Cupriavidus metallidurans CH34: one gene and its partner. Each later gene encodes a partner of the first gene's protein in a complex. Links are inferred from orthologs where the notes say so. Each region holds a gene or a part of one and is shown on either strand. Other genes may lie near its edges.

Region 1 (7,241 bases):
AGAAGTTTCCTGGCGGATCGGCCAGACTTTGACTGCGGCGCGTATTTGCCAAACAACGGCGTGCGCCTAGAAAATCCTTGCAGCAACGCTGGCAACTGACGGATATCTATAGGTTTTCGGCGCCGGGGGATAGCGACGTTACGACCCGCGCAACGGTAGATAAAGCGGCCGGCCGAGAGAATGGCGATGGTATGATTAGCGCCAATCTATCGGGCACCGGGGGCAGGATGCGGCGCAGGCGTCACGTCTGGGCGGCGGGCTCCGTATGGCCCGGCTTATCCAATTGCGTATCGCCCAAACCACACGACAACCGTGCGACTGTCCTCGATCAAGCTGGCGGGCTTCAAGTCCTTCGTCGATCCCACCAATTTTCAAGTGCCCGGCCAACTGGTCGGCATCGTAGGTCCCAACGGCTGCGGCAAATCCAACATCATCGACGCGGTACGCTGGGTGCTCGGCGAATCACGCGCCTCGGAGCTGCGTGGCGAGTCGATGCAGGACGTGATTTTCAACGGTTCCACGGCGCGCAAGCCGGCCGGTCGCGCCAGCGTCGAGCTGGTGTTCGACAACGCCGAAGGCCGCGCGGCCGGACAGTGGAGCCAGTACGCCGAAGTCGCGGTCAAGCGCGTGCTGACGCGTGACGGCACGTCCTCCTATTACATCAACAACCAGCCGGTGCGCCGCAAGGACATCCAGGACATCTTCCTGGGTACCGGCTTGGGTCCGCGCGCCTACGCCATCATCGGGCAGGGCATGATCTCGCGGATCATCGAGGCGAAGCCCGATGACATGCGGATCTTCCTCGAAGAAGCCGCCGGTGTTTCCAAGTACAAGGAACGCCGCCGCGAGACCGAGAACCGGCTGGGCGACACGCGCGAAAACCTGACCCGCGTGGAAGACATCCTGCGCGAACTCGGCAATAACCTCGATAAGCTCGAGGGCCAGGCCGAAGTGGCGCAGCGTTTCCGCCAACTGCAGGCGGAAGGCGAAGAGAAGCAGCATCTGTTGTGGCTCTTGCGCAAGCGCGAGGCCCAGGCAGAACAGGAGCGTCACGCACGCGCGATCGACCAGGCGCAGATCGACCTGGAAGCCCAGACCGCGCAATTGCGCCATGTCGAGGCCGAACTGGAAACGATGCGCGCGGCGCACTATGCGGCCTCGGACGGCATGCATGCGGCACAGGGCTCGCTGTATGAAGCCAACACCGAGGTCAGCAAGCTCGAGGCCGAGATCCGCTACGTCGTTGAATCGCGCAACCGTCTGCAGGCCCAGATCGCCGCGCTGACCACTCAACGCGAGCAATGGCAGGGCAAATCCGATCAGGCGAATGACGAACTGGCGCAGGCCGAGGAAAACCTGGCGCTGGCCGAGGCACGCACGATCGAATCGCAGGAAACCGTCGCCCAGAAGAGCGACGAACTGCCGACGCTGGAAGCCCAATGGCGCGATGCCCAGCAGATGCTCAACGAGCAGCGCGCCGGCATCATGCAGGCCGAGCAGGCACTGAAGCTCGAAGCCGCGCATCAGCGCAACGCCAACCAGATGCTCCAGCAACTCGAGCAGCGCAAGGAGCGACTGCAGGGCGAGGAAAAGGGCCTGGATCGTCCGGACGAAGTCCGTCTGGAAGAACTGCGCATGGATCTGACCGAGCAGGAAGCGCTGCTCGAGGAAGCGCAGGCCGTGCTGATGGACAGCGAGGAGGCGGTTCCCCGCCTGGACGGCGAACGCCGTGCCGCGCAGGAGCGCGTGCAGAGCGAGGCCGCGGCGATCGCTTCGCTGGAAGCCCGTCTGTCCGCGCTGCGACAGTTGCAGGAGAACGTGCAGACCGACGGCAAGGTGCAGCCGTGGCTGGAGCGCCATGGGCTAGCCGAGCTTCCGCGTCTCTGGAAGAAGGTACATATCGAGCCGGGTTGGGAAAACGCGCTCGAATCGGTGTTGCGTGAGAAGCTGGCCGCGCTGGAAGTGTCGAACCTCGATTGGGTCAAGGCATTCCTTTCGGACGCGCCGCCCGCCAAGCTGGCGTTCTACTCGCCGCCGCCTGCCGCGCGTCCCGTAGAGGCCCCGGCCGGGCTGCGTCCGCTGATGTCGCTGCTGCAGATCACCGAGCCCGGCATTCGTGCCGTGATGCAGGACTGGCTGGCCGATATCTATACCGCCACGGACATGACGCAGGCGCTGGCCGCGCGCGGCACCCTGCCCGAGGGCGCGCAGTTCGTGGTGGCCGAAGGCCATCTGGTCGGCCGCAATGCGATTCAGATCTATGCCGCCGACTCCGAACAGGCTGGGATGCTGGCCCGCGAGCAGGAGATCGAGAATCTGCAGAAGCAGGCCCGTGCCCAGATGCTGTTGTCGGACGAAGCCAGGACGCAGTCGGTGCGTGCCGAGTCGGCGTACACGCACGCCAGCGCGGTGCTGATTGACACGCGGTCGCGTGCCGAACAGGCCACGCGCCGGGTGCACACGCTGCAGATGGACGTGCTCAAGCTCTCGCAGGCGATGGAGCGGTTCTCGGCGCGTAGCAACCAGATTCGCGAGGAACTGGCCGAGATCGATGCGCAGATCGACGAGCAACGCGCGATCCGCGCCGAATCGGAAGCCAGCTTCGAGCAGCACGACGCCCAACTGGCCGATATGCAGGCCTCGCATGAAGACCAGCAGATGGCCTTCGAGGGCATGGATGCGAAGCTGAGCGGGGCACGCCAGCAGTTGCGCGACCTGGAACGCGCCGCGCAGGAAGCGCTGTTCGCCGAACGCAATCTCGCCGGCCGCATCGACGAACTGCGCCGTAATATCCAGATGGCGGGCGATCAGAGCGAGCGCATCGCCGAGTCGCTCGAAAACGCGCGCGCCGAACTCGAAACGATCAACGAGCAGACCGCCAACACCGGCCTGCAGGAAGCGCTGGAAGTGCGCGCCGAGAAGGAGCAGAAGCTGTCTGCCGCGCGTATCGAACTCGACGCGCTCTCGGCCCAGCTTCGCCAGTTCGATGAACAGCGCCTGGCCGCCGAACGCAGCCTGCAGCCGCTGCGCGACCGCATCACCGAATGCCAGCTCAAGGAGCAGGCCGCGCGCCTGAACCAGGATCAGTTCAAGGAGCAACTGGCCACGGCGGAAGTCGACGAAGCCGCGCTGGCCGAGAAGCTGACCGGCGACCTGAAGCCGTCCTATCTGCAGGGCGAGGTCACGCGCCTGAACAACGCCATCAACGCGCTGGGCCCGGTCAACATGGCCGCGCTCGATGAACTGACGGCGGCGCGTGAGCGAAAGACCTTCCTCGATGCGCAGACCGCCGACCTGACCGACGCCATCAACACCCTGGAGGACGCGATCGCCAAGATCGACCAGGAAACGCGGGCACTGCTGCAAGGCACTTTCGATCAGGTCAATCACCACTTCGGCGAACTGTTCCCGTCGCTGTTCGGTGGCGGCCAGGCACGCCTGATCATGACCGGAGAGGAAATCCTCGACGCCGGCGTGCAGGTGATGGCACAACCGCCGGGCAAGAAGAACTCGACGATTCACCTGCTGTCCGGCGGCGAGAAGGCGCTGACCGCGATCGCGCTGGTGTTCGCGATGTTCCAGCTCAACCCCGCGCCGTTCTGCTTGCTCGATGAGGTGGATGCGCCGTTGGACGATGCCAACACGGAGCGCTATGCCAACATGGTTGCGCGTATGTCCGACAAGACCCAGTTCGTATTTATTTCCCACAACAAGATTGCGATGGAGATGGCCCACCAGTTGATCGGCGTGACAATGCAGGAGCAGGGTGTATCGCGGATCGTGGCGGTGGACATGGATGCAGCCGTATCGATGGCGGAGGTCGCTTAAGATGGAACTGCAGAACGCATTGATCATCGCTGGTGTCGTATTGCTCCTGCTGCTGGTGGCCTATAACCGCTGGCAGATCTACAAGGCGCGCCGCGTACGGCCGCTAATGCCCGAGGACGACGTTCAGCCGATGCGGGAGCCGGTAGTGGGCAAGACCACCCATCCCGAGACGGCGGCCAAGCTCAAGGAGGCCACGCCGCCGGAACAAGTCTCGCGCCGCGAGCCGACGCTTGGTGGGAGCGGACAGCGTCCCGCCGAACACGACGAGGACAAGGACGTGGCCACGGTGGCGGCGGCAGCCCGCGCGGCAGCCAGCACCGCGGATGCCGACGAGGCGGTGGCCGACGAGGTTGCTGTAGCCGCCTCGCCAGCGGCGGCGCATGCCGCGGATGACGTGACGTCGGCCGAGGCCGATGAACAGGCGAAAGCCCCCGAGGTGCCTGCCAGCGCGCAGCCTGCCGAAGCCGAGTCCCTCAATGGCCAGCCCACGCCCGCGGTGATTGATCCGTTGATCGACTGCATCGTGCCGATGCATCTGGAGCGCAAAGCGTCGGGCGATCGCATTTTGCCGCTGACGGGCCGTCTGCGTCGCGCCGGTACCAAGCAGGTGCATATCGAGGGCCTGCGCGTCGAATCCAACGCGTGGGAAGCCGTGACCGCAGGTCACCAGTACGAAGACATCCAGGTGGCCGTGCAACTGGCGAATCGCAGTGGTCCGCTCAACGCGCTCGAATTCTCCGAGTTCGTCAACGCAGTGGAAGCCCTGTCCGAATCGCTCGATGCATCGGCGGACCTGCCGGACATGACCGAGACCGTCGGGAATGCGCGCGAACTCGACGCGTTTGCGGCGGGCGCGGACGTGCAGCTCGGTGTGAACGTGATCTCTGATGGCGCGCCGTGGTCGGCCGCCTATGTCCAGACGGTGGCGACGCAGGACGGGCTGGTGCTGTCGCGCGACGGCACACGCTTCATCCGCTATGAACCGGGCGCCGACGGCGTGCAGCGACCGCTGTTCACGCTGCAATTCGGCGATACCAACTTCCTGCGCGACGACCTGACGTTGAGCGCCGGCCGACAGATCACGCTGCTGCTCGACGTGCCGCAGGCATCGCAGGCGGCCAAGCCGTTCAAGACCGTGTGCGAGTACGGGTACAGCCTGGCCCAGCGCATGGGCGCGCAACTGGTCGACGACAATATGCGGCCGCTGACCGAGGCGTCGTTCGTGGCGATCTTCGGCCAACTCGAGAAGTTATACGAGAAGCTGGAATCGCGCGGAATGCCCGCCGGATCGCCTGTTGCCGTGCGCTTGTTCAGCCAGTAACGGAGCCAGTCATGACCGCCAAGAAACAAGGCGCGCAGGCTTCGGCCTCCGCGCCGTCCGGCGATTCCCCCGCCGAGCGCGCGCAATGGTTGCGCGAAGAACTGGAGCGCTACAGCTACCAGTATTACGTGCTCGATGCGCCGACGATTCCCGACGCCGACTACGATGCGCTGTTCATCGAGTTGCAGGCGCTGGAAGCCGAACATCCTGAGCTGCTGACACCCGATTCCCCCACGCAGCGCGTGGGTGGTGCGCCATTGTCGGCGTTCGACTCGGTGCGCCACCGCGTGCCGATGCTGTCGCTCAACAATGGCTTCGAGGACGAGGACGTCATCAACTTCGACCGGCGCTGCGCGCAGGGCCTCGGCCGTGCCACGGCCGCAGCACCCGCAGCATTCGCGACACCCGCCGCGCCGGCTGACGATCTGTTCAGCGCGGCCGATGCCGCCGAGGCAGCCGCAAACACCGCCGGGAATGCCGTCGAGTACGCCTGCGAGCTGAAGTTCGACGGGCTCGCGATGTCGCTGCGATACGAGAACGGAACGCTCGTGCAGGCCGCCACGCGCGGCGACGGCGAGACGGGCGAAGACGTGACCGCGAACGTGCGCACGATCAAGGCGATTCCGCTCAAGCTGCGCGGCACGGCCCCGTCCGTGCTGGAGGTGCGCGGAGAGGTGTTCATGTATCGCGCCGATTTCGACAAGCTCAACGCGCGCCAGGCCGAATCGGGCGAGAAGACATTCGTCAATCCGCGCAACGCGGCGGCGGGCAGCCTTCGCCAGCTTGATCCGCGTATCACGGCCAAGCGCCCGCTTTCGTTCTTTGCCTATGGCGTGGGCGAGATGGAAGGCTTCGACCGTCCGGGCACGCACAGCGCAATGCTTGACGGCTTTGCCAAGCTCGGTTTGCCTGTTTGCGACGAGCGACGTGTGGTCCGGGGCGCCCAGGGCCTGCTGTCATTCCATCGCGAGGTTGGCGAGCGTCGTGACCAGTTGCCGTACGACATCGACGGCGTGGTCTACAAAGTCAATGCGATTGCCGAACAGGAACAGCTCGGCTTTGTCTCGCGCGCGCCGCGTTTCGCGCTGGCGCACAAGTTTCCTGCACAGGAGATGACCACTACGGTCGAGGACATCGAGGTCCAGGTCGGGCGCACCGGTGCGATCACGCCGGTGGCGCGACTGGCGCCAGTGTTTGTTGGCGGGGTCACCGTGACCAATGCCACGCTGCACAACGAGGACGAGATCCGGCGCAAGGACGTGCATATCGGCGACACGGTGATCGTGCGCCGCGCGGGTGACGTGATTCCGGAGGTGGTTGCCGTGGTGCTGGAGCGCCGCCCGGCGGATGCCCGTGCGTTCGTGATGCCGACTGAATGCCCGGTCTGCGGATCGCACGTGGAAAGGCTCGAAGGCGAGGCGATTGCACGCTGCACGGGCGGGCTGATCTGCGCTGCGCAACGCAAGCAGGCGCTGCTGCATTTCGCGCAGCGTCGGGCAATGGATATCGAAGGGCTGGGCGACAAGGTGGTGGAGCAACTGGTCGACCTGGGCATCGTGCGCACGCCTGCCGATCTCTATAAGCTCGGCGTGGCGAAGCTCGCGGCGCTGGACCGGATGGCCGACAAGTCGGCATCGAACCTGGTGGCGGCGATCGAGCAGTCTCGCGAGACCACGATGAACCGCTTTATCTTCGCGCTCGGCATCCGTCATGTAGGAGAGGCCACCGCCAAGGATTTGGCCAAGCACTTCGGCAAGCTGGACAACCTGCTGGCCGCGGACGAGGCCGCCTTGCTCGAAGTCAACGACGTGGGCCCCGTGGTGGCTCAGTCGATCGCCAACTTCATTGCCGAACCGCACAATGTCGAAGTTATCGAACAGTTGCGGGCGGCGGGTGTGCACTGGGCCGAGACAGAGCCGACTGCGCGTGCGCCGCTGCCCCTGGCTGGCAAGACGTTCGTGCTGACCGGCACGCTGCCGACGATGTCCCGCGAGGACGCCAAGGAGAAGCTGGAAGCCGCTGGCGCCAAGGTGGCGGGTTCGGTGTCGAAGAAGACCGACTACGTAGTGGCCGGGGCCGAGGCGGGCAGCAA
Region 2 (6,100 bases), 1.5 Mb from region 1 along the record:
ATGAGATATGCGGACGGAACTGCTTCTGCTGGATGCCGTAACCGACATCGAGCTGCACCGGGCCCACCGGGCTGCGCCAGCGCGCGCCCACGCCGACGCCGTTATAGATCGTGACACCCTTGATGCTGTTCGACGCTGTACCCGCGTCCCAGAACACGGCGAAACCCCAGTCCGGCTTGAACCAGTGCTGGTATTCGAGGCTGCCGGTGCCCAAGTAGCGCGCCGGCACCACGGCGGCGCCCTCGGGCGTGCCGATCGACTGGAAGCTGTAGCCGCGGATCGAGTCGGTACCACCGGCCCGGAACCGCAGCGACGCCGGCACCTGCGCCGGATCGGCCTTGGTCAGATCCGCGCCGAGTTCCAGGCGGGCCACGAACAGGTCGCGGTTGCCCACGGGCATGTACTGCCGGATACGGCCATAGAGACGCAGGAACGTGGCATCGCTCAGGAAGCCCTTGCCCGCCACGCCGATCTGCGTGCTGATCACGTTGCCCCGGCGCGGAAACACGGGGTTGTCCACATCGCGGCGCGTCCAGGCGAACGCCGGCACCAGTGCCTTGGAGATCTGCGCCGGTTCCCCGAACGGCAACAGGTTGTCGTAGTAGAAATCCAGCGAGAACGTGGTGTCGTACTTGTCGCGCGAGCGCGAGCGCTTCAGACCCGCGCGCCAGCTCGTCAGATCGGTGCTTTCGACGTCGATCGTGCGTTCGTAGCTGCCGTAGATACTGTTGCGGAAGGTACGCGTGTCGGGCGGCATCGCCGTTTCCAGATAGGCGTACTGGCGCTTCTGTTCGATGCTGAGTTGGGAGTCAAATACCCACGCGCGATTGAACAGGTTGTAATAGGAGTACCGCCCGCTCACCTGCGCGCCAGTGTCAGTCGTGTAACCGACGCCGGTATTGAGGCGATGCAGCGGTTGCTCGCGCACCCGCACGCGCACCGGGGTCGTGATGGTATCGGGCTGCGTGGCCTTGGTGGTCTTGGTGGTCGTCGTCGCGCCATCGGCCTCGGTCGCGGCATCGGAGGCTGTCCCTGCTTCGCCCTTGGCCTCGGCCACGGCATCGGCCGGCTCCACCAGGTCGACCTGCACGTTCGAGAAATAAGGCTGGTTCTGGACCGCGCGCTGCAGTTCGAGCAGCCGCTCCACGCGATATGGCTCACCAACGTTCAGCGGGTTCACGTTGCGGACGATCTGCTCCGGATAGCGGCGTGTGCCCTCGACCACCAGCGGACCGAGGATATAGGCAGGCCCGCTCTCATACCGGGCGGACAGATCGGCGGCCTGTTCGTCGGGTTCGACCCGCGCGCGCGACGCGGCCAGCTTCGCACCATAGTAGCTGCGGCTCTGCAGCGTCACGAGCGCGTCTTCCTTGGCCTTGTCCCAGGTGGACTGCCGGAACGGTTCGCCAACGGGCAATCCCCACTTGGCGCGCATCTGCTCCACCTGCTCAGGCGACTGCGTGGCGGCCGGGCCGGTCACCTGCACATCCACGGCGCGGATCAGCGTGCGCGCGCCGGGATCGACCGAAATGTGGACCACCCGTTTGTCGCCCTCACCTTCCACGGTGGCCTTGGTCACCGGATCGAACCAGCCCTCGGTGGACGCGAACTGACGCACCTGGTCGTCCACGGTCTCCACCATGTACTGGAACTGGTCGTCGGAAATGTCGGTGCGATCGGTGTAGCGGGCCAGATCGAGGTGTTCCTGCAGGATGCCCTTGAGCGCATCCGGCGCGTCGATCTCCACCTTGTAGGCCGCCTTGGCGGCATGGCCGAGGGGCGCGTGCAGGGCCAGCAGGAACGTCAGGACGAGCCCGGCCAGACGCGCAACCCGCCCGGCACTCCGGTGGCTAGTCGGCGTCCTGCCAGCAGCGACCATTCCGGCCAGGTGGCCCAAGTCAATCCTCATCCTGTCGGTGTCTACCCGCAAAGTCGCTATTTGACCACACCGCCGCAAGAGCCACGTCAGTCCGACACCAAATTTCAAAATTCTTTTAGCGGCCTCCAATACGGTAAAATCCAGCCCCAACATCCCCAACGCCGCCCAGAGGGCACAAGGTTTCACCATGGCCATGTACGAATCGGATATCACCCAGTTCCTGAAGACGCTCAAGCAGGAGCGCCCGTCCCTGGACGCTGAACAGCGCGAAGGCCGTGCCCTGCTGTGGGACAAGGCCCCGATCGATCTGGAGGAGCGCGCTCGCGCCGACGCGTCGCGCGTGGCCCAGAAGCCGTACGTGTACGCCTCCGAGAACTGATCTCCCCGCCGGGACGCCCCCGATGCACCCAAGCGATCCGCAGGAACAGGCCGCGCAGGAAAAGCTGAGCCTGCCGGTCGAACTGCCCAGCGTAGCTGGTGCCGGTTCCGCCACCAGCGCCGCCGACATGGTCGACGGCCTGGCGTTCGCGCGCCTGTATGGCGAGCCGCTGTTCAAGCTGCCGCAGGACCTGTACATCCCGCCAGACGCGCTCGAGGTGTTCCTGGAGGCCTTCGAAGGCCCGCTGGACCTGCTGCTGTACCTGATCCGCAAGCAGAACTTCAACGTGCTGGACATCCCGATGGCCCAGGTGACGCGTCAGTATCTCTCGTACATCGAGCAGATCCGCAAGCGCAACCTGGAACTGGCCGCCGAATACCTGCTGATGGCGGCGATGCTCATCGAGATCAAGTCCCGCATGCTGCTGCCGGTGAAGAAGGCCGACAGCGACGAGGAAGCCGAGGATCCGCGTGCGGAACTGGTGCGGCGTCTGCTGGAATACGAGCAGATGAAGCTGGCCGCCCAGCGCCTGGACACGGTGCCGCAGCTCGGCCGCGACTTCCTGCGCTCGCAGGTATTCATCGAGCAAAGCCTGGCGCCCCGCTTCCCCGACGTGGAAACGCTGGACCTGCAGTCCGCCTGGGCCGACGTGCTCAGACGCGCCAAGCTGAACCAGCACCACAAGATCTCGCGCGAGGAACTGTCCGTGCGCGAGCACATGAGCCAGATCCTGCGCCGGCTGCAGCACGCGCGCTTCATGGAATTCAGCGAACTGTTCGAAGATGCGATCCGGTCCGGCAAGGGGGTGCCCGTGGTAGTGGTGAACTTCATCGCCATGCTCGAGCTCTCGCGCGAATCGCTGGTCGAGATCACGCAGGCCGAGCCGTTCGCGCCAATCTATGTGCGATTGGCGTACACGCCCGCGTAGACTTACCCGGATATCGGACAATACGAAGGGCGTCGCGCGGCCTGAAGCCGCGATGATGCTCTACAATCCGCCGACAGCCCGGCCGACGTCTGCCATGAGAGCCAGGCACGGGTGAAGTCCGACTTCGGGACGCTCCCCTACCACGACCGCACACGACATTCATGAAAGTCATCTCCTCCATCCAGGCGCTGCGGGACCAGTTGCGCGGACAGAACCGCGTCGCTTTCGTCCCGACCATGGGTAACCTGCACGAAGGCCACCTGTCGCTGATGCGGCTGGCCCGCCAGCATGGAGACCCCGTGGTGGCGTCGATCTTCGTCAACCGCCTGCAGTTCGGCCCGAACGAGGACTTCGACAAATACCCGCGCACGCTGCAGGACGACATCGAGAAGCTGCAGAGCGAAGGCGTCTACGTACTGTTCGCGCCGACCGAGTCGGACATGTATCCGGTGCCGCAGGAGTACCGCGTGGACCCGCCGCATGACCTGGGTGACATCCTCGAAGGTGAATTCCGCCCGGGCTTCTTCAAAGGCGTCTGCACGGTGGTGATGAAGCTGTTCTGCTGCGTGCAGCCGCGCGTGGCGGTGTTCGGCAAGAAGGACTACCAGCAGTTGATGATCGTGCGCCGCATGGCCAAGCAGTTCGCGCTGCCGGTGGACATCATTCCGGCCGAAACCATCCGAGCCGAGGATGGGCTGGCCCTCTCGTCGCGCAACCGCTACCTCGGCGAGACCGAGCGCGCCGAGGCGCCGGTGCTCTACAAGACGCTGCACGAAGTGCGTGACACCGTGCTGGGCGGCGATGGCGTGGACCTGCTGGCCGTCGAGGCCGACGCGCTGGCCCGCCTGCAGGCCCGTGGCTGGAAGCCCGACTATGTGTCGATTCGCAAACAGGACAACCTGCAGCCCCCGACCCGCGAGGAATTCGCGGCCGGCGCCCCGCTGGTGGTGCTGACGGCGGCCAAGCTCGGCGCTACCCGGTTGATCGACAACCTGGAGATCTGAGCGCGAATCTGAACGCAAGAGCGATCCGACCCCGCAACAAAAAAAGCCTGCGCACTTGCCGCAGGCTTTTTGCTTCTTGAACTGCTTCTTGAACGGCTGAACCCTCAGGCCCGCCGCAGCCGTTCGCGCTCCAGATGCCGGCGATGGCCGCTGCGGCGCTTCCACCAGATCAGCACGCCGGTCACCGCGAATGCCAGCGGCACCAGACCGAACACGGTGATGAACGCGCGCCCCCAAGAGCCAAACGCCTCGCCCGTGTGCAGCGGGAACAGCCAGTTGATGATGGTATCGCCAGACGCCGCGTTGCGTGGATCGCGCACGGCCAGCGGGCGGCCGGTGTAGGCGTCGAGCCAGAGCCGCGTGGCCCCGGTATCGGCACGTACCTCGCCTTCCTGGCGCAGGCGTACCTCATAGGCGTCGCCGGGCTTGCGCGGCAAGCTGATGCGCGTCACTGCCGCATCCGGGAACTGCTTCTGCGCCGCTGTCATCGCCTGAGCCGGCGTGATGGCATGCGTGCCCTCCGGGGCCGGATCCGAAACCGGCTTGATCTGCGGGCTCAGCGTCGCAACGCTGGCGATGATCGGCGTGACCCACTTCGGCAGGTTCAGGTACCAGCCGGAAAACGCGATGGTCGCCAGGATCGGCGCCACGAAGATCCCGCCCGCACGATGGCTCGTGTAGATGAACCGCGACCATGAGCCGCCGTGCGTGATGCGCACCGACTGCTTCAGCGAGCGCCACTTGAACTTGGGCCACCACAGCACCACGCCCAGCAGCACGCTGATGAACAGCATCATGCCGGTCACGCCGGTGATCGTCTTGCCCGTATCGCCGGACAGCAGGTAGCGGTGGAGATGGAAGACCGTAGGCATCAGTGCCTGCCGCGACAGCCCCGGCACGCCCCACAGTCGCTCGCCCTTTACGGCCAGCGTGATCGGGTCGATCATCACCTGGCGGAAGCGTCCGGGGCCGGCCTCGGGCCCCTTTATCGGGTAGTACGCTACGAACACGTCGTGCTCGTCGGTGGGCAACATCAGCAGGTTCGGCTTGCCGAAGTGAGGATCGGCCATCAGCTTCGCGGTCACGGACTCCACCGTGGCGGCCCCCACCGGGATGCGTGTGGCGGATACGGCCTGCAGCAGGTCCGGATTCAGCCACTTGTCGATCTCGTCACGCCATGAGATGGCGGTGCCGGTCAGGCCCATCAGGATGAAGAGCACGCCAAAGACCAGGCCAATATATAGGTGCAGTTTTACGAAAAACGTGCGCAAACGACCGGAGAGCATTGTAGGATTTGTAGATGCTTGTACGAGGCGCGCAAGGCACTTCAGAAAACAATCCGAATGCCGCCTGGCGCAAGCCTTCGCAAATGCAAATGCGAAAGATTCGCGATTCTAGCAGCGCAAACCCGTCACCGCCCCATGACGCCCAGTTCCATGCCCCATCAGATCGAACTTGTTCAGGCGACGCCAGCCGACGTAGCGCTGATTGCCACCATGCACGCCGAGAGTTGGCGCGACACCTATGCCGGCCTGATACCCACCGAGTATCTCGAACAGCACACGCCGGCGGAGCGCCTCGCCACTTGGCGCGCGCGGCTGGTGGACGGCGCGGAGGCACCGCTGGAAGTCAATATCCTGCTTGTGGATGGTCAGGCCGCCGGTTTCGCGTGTCTGATGCCGCTGGCGGAGCCGGGCTACGGCATTTATCTGGATAACCTGCATGTGCGCAAAACGTATCACGGACACGGCTACGGCAAGCTGCTGCTCGCGCATTGGGCCGACTACACGGCGCGCCGGTGGCCCGGCAAGCCGCTGTTCCTGTACGTGCTGGACGGCAACACATCGGCGCGGGAGTTCTACCGGCGCCTGGGAGGCGTAGAGTCGGACAGCTTCGACGACCCGTTTCCG

Evidence for each region.
Region 2: the proteins of smc (region 1) and RMET_RS13920 are in contact, whole or in part, in a crystal structure (PDB 3ZGX), measured with the Bacillus subtilis proteins. The link is inferred for Cupriavidus metallidurans CH34 from one-to-one orthologs.

What each region holds. Positions count from the first base shown.
Region 1 is NC_007973.1:1,540,174-1,547,414, forward strand. The notes cover bases 1-4,028. They hold smc (chromosome segregation protein SMC), read left to right. Parts: upstream 1-312; coding sequence 313-3,828; downstream 3,829-4,028. Other genes in these bases: RMET_RS07190 (cell division protein ZipA C-terminal FtsZ-binding domain-containing protein), read left to right, coding at 3,830-4,028. Also shown: more of RMET_RS07190, read left to right, coding at 4,029-5,149; NAD-dependent DNA ligase LigA, read left to right, coding at 5,161-7,241. UniProt on the Bacillus subtilis protein: Required for chromosome condensation and partitioning.
Region 2 is NC_007973.1:3,018,103-3,024,202, forward strand. Bases 1,347-4,233 are described here. They hold RMET_RS13920 (segregation and condensation protein A), read left to right. Parts: upstream 1,347-2,280; coding sequence 2,281-3,186; downstream 3,187-4,233. Other genes in these bases: RMET_RS13910 (autotransporter assembly complex protein TamA), read right to left, coding at 1,347-1,909; RMET_RS13915 (DUF3460 family protein), read left to right, coding at 2,067-2,258; panC (pantoate--beta-alanine ligase), read left to right, coding at 3,348-4,190. In the rest of the region: more of RMET_RS13910, read right to left, coding at 1-1,346; RMET_RS13930 (PepSY-associated TM helix domain-containing protein), read right to left, coding at 4,295-5,476; RMET_RS13935 (GNAT family N-acetyltransferase), read left to right, coding at 5,612-6,100. UniProt on the Bacillus subtilis protein: Participates in chromosomal partition during cell division. May act via the formation of a condensin-like complex containing Smc and ScpB that pull DNA away from mid-cell into both cell halves.